Regions from separate parts of the Streptomyces sp. CY-1 genome, predicted to be linked through region 1. Evidence: predicted binding sites of a transcription regulator. Region 1 holds the regulator's gene; each other region holds the start of a gene.
What was found. Region 1 encodes HrcA, which represses chaperone genes, less so after heat shock. Its sites were predicted from a motif close to TTNGCACTCNGNNNNNCNGAGTGCNAA; they were not measured.

Region 2: the regulator HrcA is predicted to act here: its motif matches at 2,480-2,506, upstream of ACK1X7_RS21710 (FmdB family zinc ribbon protein).
Region 3: the regulator HrcA is predicted to act here: its motif matches at 597-623, upstream of groL (chaperonin GroEL).

Annotation. Positions count from the first base shown of each region.
Region 1 is NZ_CP178393.1:3,985,432-3,989,343, reverse strand. Features, by position in the region: gene ACK1X7_RS17405 (DUF3097 domain-containing protein) at 1-607, opposite strand, end outside; gene ACK1X7_RS17400 (MBL fold metallo-hydrolase) at 741-1,463, opposite strand; gene hrcA (heat-inducible transcriptional repressor HrcA) at 1,629-2,645, shown strand; gene dnaJ (molecular chaperone DnaJ) at 2,646-3,779, shown strand.
Region 2 is NZ_CP178393.1:5,086,490-5,090,401, reverse strand. Features, by position in the region: gene mscL (large conductance mechanosensitive channel protein MscL) at 1-212, opposite strand, end outside; gene ACK1X7_RS21720 (RcpC/CpaB family pilus assembly protein) at 345-980, opposite strand; gene ACK1X7_RS21715 (S-methyl-5'-thioadenosine phosphorylase) at 1,146-1,991, opposite strand; gene ACK1X7_RS21710 (FmdB family zinc ribbon protein) at 2,089-2,469, opposite strand; gene ACK1X7_RS21705 (potassium/proton antiporter) at 2,594-3,912, opposite strand, start outside.
Region 3 is NZ_CP178393.1:6,618,372-6,622,283, forward strand. Features, by position in the region: gene ACK1X7_RS28505 (cold-shock protein) at 95-301, shown strand; gene groL (chaperonin GroEL) at 785-2,410, shown strand; gene murQ (N-acetylmuramic acid 6-phosphate etherase) at 2,583-3,554, opposite strand; gene ACK1X7_RS28520 (MurR/RpiR family transcriptional regulator) at 3,666-3,912, opposite strand, start outside.

The sequences.
Region 1 (3,912 bases):
CGGCCTCCCAGATGTCGATATAGGGGTGGCCGAGGACCAGCACATGCTCGCCGGTGACCCGCGCGGCGATACGGGACTCCTTGGAGCCCGGCACCAGATGGTCGACGAGGACGCCGAGCCGGGCGTCCGGGCCGGGGGAGAAGTCATCGACGATGGCGGGCAGGTCGTCGACGCCCTCCAGGTACTCCACGACGACGCCCTCGATGCGCAGATCGTCGCCCCAGACCCGCTCCACCAGCTCCGCGTCATGGCGCCCCTCGACATAGATGCGCCCCGCACGGGCGACCCTCGCGCGCGCTCCCGGAACGGCGATCGACCCCGAGGCCGTGCGCTGGGGCGCGCTGGGGGCCGCCGCACGCGGGCGTACGAGGGTGACGACACGCCCCTCCAGCAGAAAACCGCGCGGCTCCATGGGGAAGACGCGATGTTTACCGAAGCGGTCCTCCAGAGTGACCGTGGGGCCCTCGGCGGTCTTCTCGCAGCGGATCACGGCGCCGCAGAAGCCGGTGGTGACCTCCTCCACGACGAGGTCCGGCTCGGCGGGGACCTCGGGGGCGGGCCGCTGCCGCTTCCAGGGCGGGGTCAGGTCCGGGTCGTACTGTCGCATCCGGATGACGATAGCGCGCGACGACCGCCCGCTCCTGTAGTGCGGACAACTAGGTGGACGCCTAGAGAGACGCCTGGAGGGACGCCTGGTTGGGCGACCAGGGGAACGACTGGAGGGGCGGCTGGGCGGACGCCTAGAGAGACACGCCGAAGCGGGCCGCCAGTTCGTCGCGTTGGGCCCGGACGAACCCGGCGTCCACGACCGAGCCGTGCCCCGGGACGTAGTGCGCGTCCGGGCCGCCGAGGGCGAGCAGCCGGTCGAGGGCGGCGGGCCAGCGGCCGGGGATCGCGTCGGGCCCGGCCTGGGGCGGGCCGGACTCCTCCACCAGATCGCCGCAGAAGACCACCTCGGGTTGGCCGGGCACCAGAACGGCCAGGTCATGGGCGGTGTGGCCGGGTCCCACATTGGCCAGCAGCACCGGCCGGTCGCCCAGGTCCAGGGTGAGCTCCCCGGAGACCAGATGGTGCGGGCCGACCAGATGGTCCACGGCCTCGGTGGCGGCGTTCCGGTCCACCCCGTGGCGGATCGCGTCCTCGCGCAGCGTCTCCCGCTCACGGCGCAGCAGCTCGTCCACGCCCGTGGCCCCGTACACCTCGCAGCCCGCGAAGGCGGCCGAGCCCAGGACGTGGTCGAAGTGCGGATGGGTGAGCGCGATCCGGGTGGGGCGGCGGCCGGTCAGCCGGGTGATCAGGGCGCGCAGCTCGGCCCCGGCGCGCAGGGTCGCGCCGGTGTCCACGACGAGGATGTCGGTCCGGCCGACGACCACGCCGACCGTCTCGTCCCACTCCGGCAGCCGACGGCGGGCCACACCGGGCGCGAGCCGCTCCCAGCCCGCCTCTTCCCAACACGTCTCCATACCGCGACGCTAGCTCAACGGGGATGGGGGAGAGTTGCTGCCGTGCGGCGGCTCTTGCCCATGCCACCGCACCCCGCCGTACACTGGCAGGGGGGTTCTGGCACTCGTGCCCGGTGAGTGCCAGGCGGACGACCTGATGAGACCGCTGGACTGGAGGTGCGCGGGGTGCTCAGCGAACGCAGACTCGAGGTGCTGCGTGCCATTGTCCAGGACTATGTGGGGACGGAGGAGCCGGTCGGCTCCAAGGCGCTCACCGAGCGGCACCGGCTGGGGGTCTCCCCGGCCACGGTGCGTAACGACATGGCCGCTCTGGAGGACGAGGGATTCATCGCCCAGCCGCATACGAGCGCCGGGCGGATCCCCACGGACAAGGGCTATCGCCTCTTCGTGGACAAGCTGGCCGGTGTGAAGCCGCTGTCCAGCCCGGAGCGGCGGGCCATTCAGAACTTCCTGGACGGCGCGGTCGACCTCGATGACGTGGTGGGCCGCACGGTCCGGCTGCTGGCGCAGCTCACCCGGCAGGTGGCGGTGGTGCAGTATCCGTCGCTGACCCGTTCGACGGTGCGCCATGTGGAGCTGCTGCCGCTGGCCACGGCCCGGGTGATGCTGGTGCTGATCACGGACACCGGCCGGGTGGAGCAGCGCATGGTGGACTGCCCCACCCCGATCACCGAGGACTCGCTGGCCGATCTGCGCGCCCGGCTCAACAGCCGGGTCGTGGGGCGGCGTTTCGCGGATGTGCCGCAGTTGGTGCAGGATCTTCCGGAGTCCTTCGAACAGGAGGACCGGGGGACCGTCTCGATCGTGCTGTCGACCTTGCTCGAGACGCTTGTGGAGGAGACCGAGGAGCGGCTGATGATCGGCGGCACCGCGAACCTCACGCGTTTCGTGCATGATTTCCCCCTGACGATCCGGCCCGTCCTGGAGGCACTCGAGGAGCATGTCGTCCTCCTCAAGTTGCTGGGCGAGGCCAAGGACTCGGGTATGACCGTGCGGATCGGGCATGAGAATGCTCACGAGGGGCTCAACGCCACCTCGGTCGTCGCGGTCGGCTACGGTTCCGGCGACGAGGCGGTCGCCAAACTCGGCGTGGTCGGACCGACCCGCATGGACTACCCCGGAACGATGGGAGCGGTACGCGCAGTGGCACGTTACGTCGGACAGATCCTGGCGGAGTCGTAAGTGGCGACGGACTACTACGCAGTCCTGGGCGTGCCGCGTGATGCCTCGCAGGACCAGATCAAGAAGGCATTCCGCCGGCTCGCACGCGAGCTGCATCCGGATGTGAACCCGGATCCGAAGACCCAGGAGCGGTTCAAGGAGATCAACGCCGCTTACGAGGTCTTGTCGGACCCACAGAAGAAGCAGGTCTACGACCTGGGCGGGGACCCGATGTCCGGGGCGGGCGGCGGTGGCGCCGGCGGCTTCGGAGGGGGCTTCGGCAACTTCTCCGACATCATGGACGCGTTCTTCGGGACCGCCTCGCAGCGCGGTCCGCGCTCCAGGACCCGGCGCGGTCAGGACGCGATGATCCGGCTGGACGTGGAGCTCAGCGAGGCCGCGTTCGGGACCACCAAGGACATCCAGGTCGACACCGCGGTCGTCTGCACGACGTGCAGCGGCGAGGGCGCGGCGCCGGGCACCTCGGCGCAGACCTGTGACATGTGCCGTGGCCGCGGTGAGGTCTCGCAGGTGACGCGGTCCTTCCTGGGCCAGGTCATGACCTCGCGGCCGTGCCCCCAGTGCCAGGGCTTCGGCACCGTGGTGCCGACCCCGTGCCCGGAGTGCGCGGGCGACGGCCGGATCCGCTCGCGGCGCACCCTGACCGTGAAGATCCCCGCCGGTGTGGACAACGGCACCAGGATCCAGTTGGCCGGTGAGGGCGAGGTCGGACCGGGCGGCGGCCCGGCGGGCGACCTGTATGTGGAGATCCACGAGGTCCCGCACCCGGTCTTCCAGCGGCGCGGCGACGATATGCACTGCACGGTGACGATCCCGATGACGGCGGCGTCGCTGGGCACCAAGGTCCCGCTGGAGACGCTGGACGGTCTGGAGGAGGTCGACATCCGGCCCGGCACCCAGTCCGGCCAGTCGATCCCGCTCCACCAGCGCGGCGTCACCCATCTGCGGGGCGGCGGGCGGGGCGATCTGATCGTGCATGTCGAGGTGACCACCCCGACCAAGCTCGACCCGGAGCAGGAGGAGCTGCTGCGGCGGCTCTCCAAGCTGCGCGGCGAGGAGCGCCCGGTCGGCGAATTCAAGCCGGGGCAGCAGGGGCTGTTCTCGCGCTTGAAGGACGCGTTCAACGGGCGGTAGGCGCGCTCCGGCCGGGGGTACGGGGGTTGTCCCCCGGGGGAGTGCGGTAAGCCGGGGCAGCAGGGGCTGTTCTCGCGCTTGAAGGACGCGTTCAACGGGCGGTAGGCGCGCTCCGGCCGGGGGTACGGGGGTT
Region 2 (3,912 bases), 1.1 Mb from region 1:
TGGACGATATCGCCCGCGGCGTTGGTCTCGCAGGGCGCCTCGAGGCAGGAGCGGTACTTCTCGAGATCCTTCGTGCCGAAGGCTCCGACTATGGGGTTGATAAGGCCCTTCACTATCGAGTTCACGACGGCGGTGAAGGCGGCTCCGATGACGACCGCGACGGCCAGATCGATCACATTGCCGCGCATCAGGAAGGCTTTGAACCCTTCCATGACGCTCTTCTTCTCCTCGGTTACCTTCTCCTGGCTCAACCCACTGCCTCTCTCTCGCCGCGTCGGTGCTGGTGCGGACGGTTCCGCAACCTACACCCGCAGGTGAGAGGGACATCAGGGGAGTCGGGGGAGTCAGCAGCGGCATAGCGTCACCGCCAGTCGGGAACCGGCCGCGGCCCCTGCCAGGGCGGTGGCGTCCGTCCGTGGCACCGTCAGCACCACCAGCGCCCCGCCGCCGTCCAGCGCTCCATCACCGTCCAGCGCGCCGTCGCCACTCGCCTCCGGCTCCGCTTCCGGACCGGCCGCCGCGTGGCCGCTCCGGGCACCCGGCACCTCAGCCACCCTGACCCCACGTGCGACCACCCGTGCCGTGGCACCGGACGTCCCGGTCCGGGTGGCGTCCGGGAGCGGGGTGGACAGCACATCCACGCGGTCACCGGGGTGCAGCAGCCGCACCGCCGCCGCGTCGGCGATCCGGACCGGCGCCGACACCATGGCGGGGCGCGGACCGCCCCGCCGCTCCTCGCCCGCCGGGGCGGGCACCCGCGAGGACTCCGCGTCCGTGTGGCCTCGGCCGGGCGGTGCCGCGGCCGCGAGTGCGGCGGCCGTCAGCGCCAGCCCGGCCGCCATCGCACGGCGGCGCCGTCGCACGGCCCGCCGCAGCCGGAATCCGCCGGAGCGCTCGGTGCGCACCGGATCGAAGCGGGGCACCGCACGGGCCGGGGGAGCGGAGCGGGGTAACGCGAGGGTGGGGGACGGATGGGACATGGCACATCACCGCCTGCCGTGAGGGACCGAGTGCTTCTGGCCCCCTCACCATGCCCGCCCCCTCCCGATCCCGCTCGGGCCTGTGGACGGCCACCGGGCTGTGGACAACTCGGTCACCCGGGCGAGCGATAGCGACCCCTGTCGTCCGGCCGCCCCGCGCCGCGCCTACGGAAGCTCGATCCCCAGGTCCCAGCCGTCGTGGGCGTGGGTGCACAGGCAGTCCCGCGTGGAGTTCTCCGGCAGCTTGCCCACCGCGTCGAAAAGGACCTCACGCAGTCGGCCCACGTTCTCCCCGAAGACCTTCAGCACCTCGGTGTGGGTGACGCCCTCGCCGGTCTCCACTCCCGCGTCCAGGTCGGTGACCAGCGTCAACGATGTGTAGCAGAGCCCCAGTTCGCGGGCGAGCACCGCCTCCGGGTGGCCCGTCATGCCGACCACCGACCAGCCCTGCGACGCATGCCAGCGCGATTCGGCCCGGGTGGAGAAGCGCGGTCCCTCGATCACGCACATCGTCCCGCCGTCCACCGGCTCCCAGCCGCGTCCGCGTGCCGCGTCCACGGCCGCGTTCCGCCCCACCGGGCAGTACGGGTCGGCGAAGGTGGTGTGCACGACGTTCGGAATCCGGCCGTCAGGCAGCGGCTCGCCATCGAAGTAGGTCTGCGTACGCGTCTTCGTGCGGTCCACCAGTTGGTCCGGGACGAGCAGCGTGCCGGGTCCGTACTCCGGCTGAAGTCCGCCCACCGCGCACGGGCCGAAGACCTGCCGTACCCCGAGCGAGCGCAGGGCCCAGAGGTTGGCGCGGTAGTTGATGCGGTGCGGCGGCAGGTGGTGCTTGCGGCCGTGCCGCGGGAGGAAGGCGACCCGTCGCCCCTCGATGTCGCCGAGGACGAGCGAGTCGCTCGGCGCCCCATAGGGAGTCTCCACAGTGATCTCGGTCACGTCGTCGAGGAATGTGTAGAACCCCGATCCCCCGATGACCCCTATGTCTGCTTGCCTGCTGGTCTCGACCATGCGATCACCCTAGCCACCCGCGTCCGCACGAACGACACCCCGCATCCTCCCGGTGGAGGCGGCGGGGTGCCGATGAAGCCGAGGAGAGGTGGCCGGGTCAGGCGGCCGAACTCGACGACGAGGACGACGAAGACGAGGAGGACTTCGAGGACGACGAAGACGACCCCGACGACGAAGACGTCGAGGAGGAGGACGAGGAAGAAGAGTCCGAGGACGAGGACGAAGTCGAGGAAGACGACGAGTCGGAGCTGTCGCTCTTCGCCGCCGGCTTGCTGGAACCGCCGCTCGTGCTGCTGGAAGAGGAGCGGCTGTCGTTCCGGTAGAACCCGGAGCCCTTGAAGACGATGCCGACCGCGGAGAACACCTTCTTCAGGCGTCCCTTGCAGTTGGGGCACTCGGTGAGCGCGTCGTCGGTGAACTTCTGCACCGCCTCGAGGCCCTCGCCGCACTCGGTGCACTGGTACTGGTAGGTCGGCACGTTCTTCCTCCTGGCACTCTCACTCAATGAGTGCTAACGACGCTCCATAGTGCAGTATTCCTGCGCGTCAGTCCACTGGGACGGGATTTACGGTGATCGAACCCACCGTCCCAGGCCCGCTCCCTCACCCCGCTCCCGTGCCCAGCCAGCCTGCCAGCTTGCCGCCCCGGCCCACCGCCCGAAGCCGTCGTTCCGCCGCGTCGCGCACCGGGTCCGTGGCCACCACCAGCAGCTCGTCGCCGCGCCGCAGCATCGTCGAGGGCAGGGGTACGAAGCTGGTCCCGCCCCGGACCACCAGGGTGACCGCGGCCCCTGTGGGCAGCCGCAGCTCGCCGACCTCGACGCCGTGCATCTTGGACGCCTGGGGGATCGACACCGACAGCAAATGGCCGCGCAGCCGCTCCAGGGGCGCCGATTCGATGCCCAGGTCGGCCGGCTCGGGTTCCTCGAGCCGCAGCCGGGTGGCGAGCCAGGGCAGCGTCGGCCCCTGGACCAGGGTGTAGACGATCACCAGCACGAAGACGATGTTGAAGATCCGGCGGCTGCCGGGCACATCGCTGACCATCGGGATGGTCGCCAGGACGATCGGCACCGCCCCGCGCAGCCCGGCCCAGGACAGCAGCGCCTTCTCCCGCCAGAGCAGCCGGAACGGCGCCGTGCTGACCAGGACCGACACCGGCCGGGCCACCACGGTCAGCACCAGCCCGACCACGAGGGCGGGCAGCACGTCATCGCCCAGCTCATGCGGGGTGACCAGCAGTCCCAGCAGGACGAACATCCCGATCTGGGCGAGCCAGCCCAGCCCCTCGGCGAAGCCGCGCGTCGCCGGCCAGTGCGGCAGCCGTGCGTTGCCCATGAGGAGCGCGGCGAGGTAGACGGCGAGGAAGCCGGACCCGTGCGCCAGCGCACCGCCCGCGTAGGCGGTCACCGCGATGGCGATCACCGCGATCGGGTACAGACCCGAGGCGGGCAGCGCCACATGCCGCAGGCCGTACGCGCCCAGCCAGCCGATCGCGAGGCCGATCACGGCGCCGATCGCCAGCTCCAGGGCGATCGTGCCGATCAGGGTGTACCAGTGCTCCATGGGGCCCTGGCTGGAGAAGGCGACCACCAGGATCACCACGGGGGCGTCGTTGAAGCCCGACTCGGCCTCCAGGACGCCCGTGAGCCGCTTGGGCAGTGGCACCGTGCGCAGCACCGAGAAGACCGCCGCCGCGTCCGTGGACGACACCACCGCGCCGATGATCAGCGCCTGCCGCCAGTCCAGGCCCACCACATAGTGCCCCGCGGTCGCGGTGAGCCCCACGCTGACCGCGACACCCACGGTGGACAGGACGGCGGCCGCAGGCAGGGCGGGTTTGATCTCGCCCCACTTCGTGCCCAGACCGCCTTCGGCCAGGATGACGACCAGCGCTGCGTAGCCGAGGACCTGCGTCAGCTCGG
Region 3 (3,912 bases), 2.6 Mb from region 1:
TTCCGGCGCACACCCCCCACATCCGGGGGGTGAGGTCTGACCCGGGTCCGCGGAGTGCGGTCCTGCGCAAGGGCCAGCAATAGGGGAGTTAGGAATGGCTCAGGGCACCGTCAAGTGGTTCAACGCGGAGAAGGGGTACGGCTTCATCGCGGTCGACGGTGGTGCGGACGTGTTCGTCCACTACAGCGCGATCCAGATGGACGGGTACCGCACCCTCGAGGAAGGCCAGCGGGTCGAGTTCGAGATCTCGCAGGGTCAGAAGGGCCCGCAGGCCGACATGGTCCGCGTGGCCGTAGGCTGACGCGCCGACGCGACGCAGTCTGAACAGTACAGTCCGAAGGGTCCGTGTCCCGGCCAGGGTACGGACCCTTCGGCATGTCCGCACTGATCGTTACGGGGTTGGCACCGCCTCGTCCGCGAGGGCGGATGCTCTTCGGGCGCTTGCGCCCACCCGTCACCCGGCCACCACCCCTCAAGGATGGCCTCCGGCCGCTTGCGCCCACCCGTCACCCGGCCACCACCCCTCAAGGATGGCCTCCGGCCGCTTGCGCCCACCCGTCACCCGGCCACCACCCCTCAAGGATGGCCTCCGGCCGCTTGCACTCTATAGGTCCGAGTGCTAATCATTGGCGTTAGCACTCTGACGTTGAGAGTGACAGAAGGACCGGGTCGGTGAGGCCCGCCAGGCCATACGGGGCAAGGAACCGTACGGCAGGCAGGCCGTCCGTCGCGGGCGCCAGCGCGGTCCGGAGCAATCCACCCCGTCTTGGGAGGACCACTTCACATGGCCAAGATCATCGCGTTCGACGAGGAGGCGCGGCGCGGCCTCGAGCGCGGGATGAACCAGCTCGCCGACGCCGTCAAGGTCACCCTCGGCCCCAAGGGCCGCAACGTCGTCCTCGAGAAGAAGTGGGGCGCCCCCACGATCACCAACGATGGTGTTTCCATCGCCAAGGAGATCGAGCTCGAGGACGCGTACGAGAAGATCGGCGCCGAGCTGGTCAAGGAGGTCGCGAAGAAGACGGACGACGTCGCCGGTGACGGCACGACGACCGCGACCGTCCTCGCCCAGGCGCTGGTCAAGGAGGGCCTCCGCAACGTCGCCGCGGGTGCCAACCCGATGGCGCTCAAGCGGGGTATCGAGAAGGCCGTCGAGGCCGTCTCCGCCCAGCTTCTCGAGCAGGCCAAGGACGTGGAGACCAAGGAGCAGATCGCCTCCACCGCCTCCATCTCCGCCGCCGACACCCAGATCGGCGAGCTCATCGCCGAGGCGATGGACAAGGTCGGCAAGGAAGGCGTCATCACCGTCGAGGAGTCGCAGACCTTCGGGCTCGAGCTCGAGCTCACCGAGGGCATGCGCTTCGACAAGGGCTACATCTCCCCGTACTTCGCGACGGACATGGAGCGTATGGAGGCGTCGCTCGACGACCCGTACATCCTGATCGTCAACTCCAAGATCAGCAGCGTGAAGGACCTCCTCCCGCTGCTCGAGAAGGTCATGCAGTCGGGCAAGCCGCTGCTGATCATCGCCGAGGACGTCGAGGGCGAGGCCCTGGCCACCCTGGTCGTCAACAAGATCCGTGGCACCTTCAAGTCCGTCGCCGTCAAGGCCCCGGGCTTCGGTGACCGCCGTAAGGCCATGCTCGGTGACATCGCCATCCTTACCGGTGGCACCGTCATCTCCGAGGAGGTCGGCCTCAAGCTGGAGAACGCCGGTCTCGACCTGCTCGGCCGCGCCCGTAAGGTCACCGTCACCAAGGACGAGACCACCATCGTGGACGGCGCCGGCGACACCGACCAGGTGCAGGGCCGCGTCAACCAGATCCGCGCCGAGATCGAGTCCTCGGACTCGGACTACGACCGCGAGAAGCTTCAGGAGCGCCTGGCGAAGCTGGCCGGCGGCGTGGCCGTCATCAAGGCCGGTGCCGCCACCGAGGTCGAGCTCAAGGAGCGCAAGCACCGCATCGAGGACGCGGTGCGCAACGCCAAGGCGGCCGTCGAGGAGGGCATCGTCGCCGGTGGTGGCGTGGCCCTGCTTCAGACCGTCTCGGTCTTCGAGAAGCTGGAGCTCGACGGTGACGAGGCCACCGGTGCCCAGGCCGTGCGCCTGGCCCTGGAGGCCCCGCTGAAGCAGATCGCGGTCAACGCCGGTCTCGAGGGCGGCGTCGTGGTCGAGAAGGTGCGCAACCTGACCCCGGGCCACGGCCTCAACGCCGCGACCGGTGAGTACGTCGACCTGATCGCCGAGGGCATCATCGACCCGGCCAAGGTCACGCGCTCCGCGCTCCAGAACGCCGCGTCGATCGCCGCGCTGTTCCTCACCACCGAGGCCGTCATCGCCGACAAGCCGGAGAAGGCCGCCCCGGCGGGCGCTCCGGGCGGCATGCCGGGCGGTGACATGGACTTCTGATCGACTCGGCGCGTTCGTTCGCCGGTCGGTCGTACCGTCCAAGACGTCGGGGCGGCACCCTCTCCCAGGGGTGCCGCCCCGACGGCGTTTTTGGGGATGGGCGGGCGTGTTTTGGGGATGGCGTGTTTTGGGGATGGGCGGGTGAGGATTCCGGGGCCCGGCGTATCCGGGCCTACTCCTTGGCCGCCTCGAGGGCGGCGCGCAGATGGCCGTGCGCCTCGGCGAGCAGCTTCTCGGCGGTCGGGGCGTCCACCTCGCCCAGGATGGTGAGGATCGCGTTCTTCACCTCGCCGTCCGTGGCCGCCAGCGCGCTCTCGATCCGCTGGTCGGAGGCGCCGGTCGCCAGGGAGACGATCCTCCGCGAGCGGGCGCGCAGCTTGTCGTTGGAGGCGCGCACGTCGACCATCAGATTTCCGAAGGTCTTGCCCAACCGGATCATGGTGATGGTCGAGATCATGTTGAGTACCAGCTTCTGGGCGGTGCCCGCCTTCAGCCGCGTCGAGCCGGTGAGCAGCTCCGGCCCCACGACGATCTCGATGCCGTGGTCGGCCGCGGCGGCGAGCGCCGAGTCGGCGTTGCAGGACAGCCCGACGGTGAGCGCGCCGAGCCGGCGGCCGTGTTCGACCGAGCCCACGGCGTACGGGGTGCGGCCGGAGGCCGAGACGCCGACCACCGTGTCGTCGGGGCCGACCCCGAGCAGATCGAGGTCCCGGGCGGCCAGCTCCGCGCTGTCCTCCGCGCCCTCGACCGAGGTCACCACGGCGTCCGGGCCGCCCGCGATCACCCCGACGACCTGCTCGGGCCGGGTGTTGAAGGTGGGCGGGCATTCGCTCGCGTCCAGCACCCCGAGCCGTCCGGCGGTGCCCGCGCCCGTATAGAGGAGACGGCCGCCACGGGACATCCGCGCGGCGATGGCGTCGATGGCGGCGGCGATGCGGGGAAGCTGGCGGGCGACGGCGGTGGGGACGCCGGCGTCCTCCGCGTTCATGATCCGGGCGATCTCGAGGGTTTCCAGCCGGTCGATCTCGGCGAGTTCGGGGCGGAACGCCTCGGTGGTCAGGGTGTCGAGCTGGGCGCGGAGCCGGGTGGAGTCCTGGTCGGCCGCGGAGTCGGTGGGGTCGGCTGCGAAGTCGGCGGAAGTCATGGCGAAGCGGCTCTTTCCGGTACGTCAGGGCGGGGGGTGGGGGTGGCACTGGATGGGGGTGACGGTGACTGGATGAGCGGTCACCGGGCGAAGCGATGATCGGTGCCCGGCTCAGCGATGCCCGGGGCGCGGGTCGTGGCGGTGCGCGAGGGCCTCGTACGACGCGGAGAGGGCGGGCGCCGCCGATTCGTACGTCCGCTGGGCGACCCCTATGAACAGGCAGTCCACCACCAGGAGCTGGCTGGTGCGGCTGGACATGGCCGCCGGGCGCAGCTCGCTCTCCCGGGCGGTGGAGGTGGTGAGCACCAGGTCCGCGTACTGCGCGACCTCGCCGTCCGGCCGTCCGGTGATCGCGACG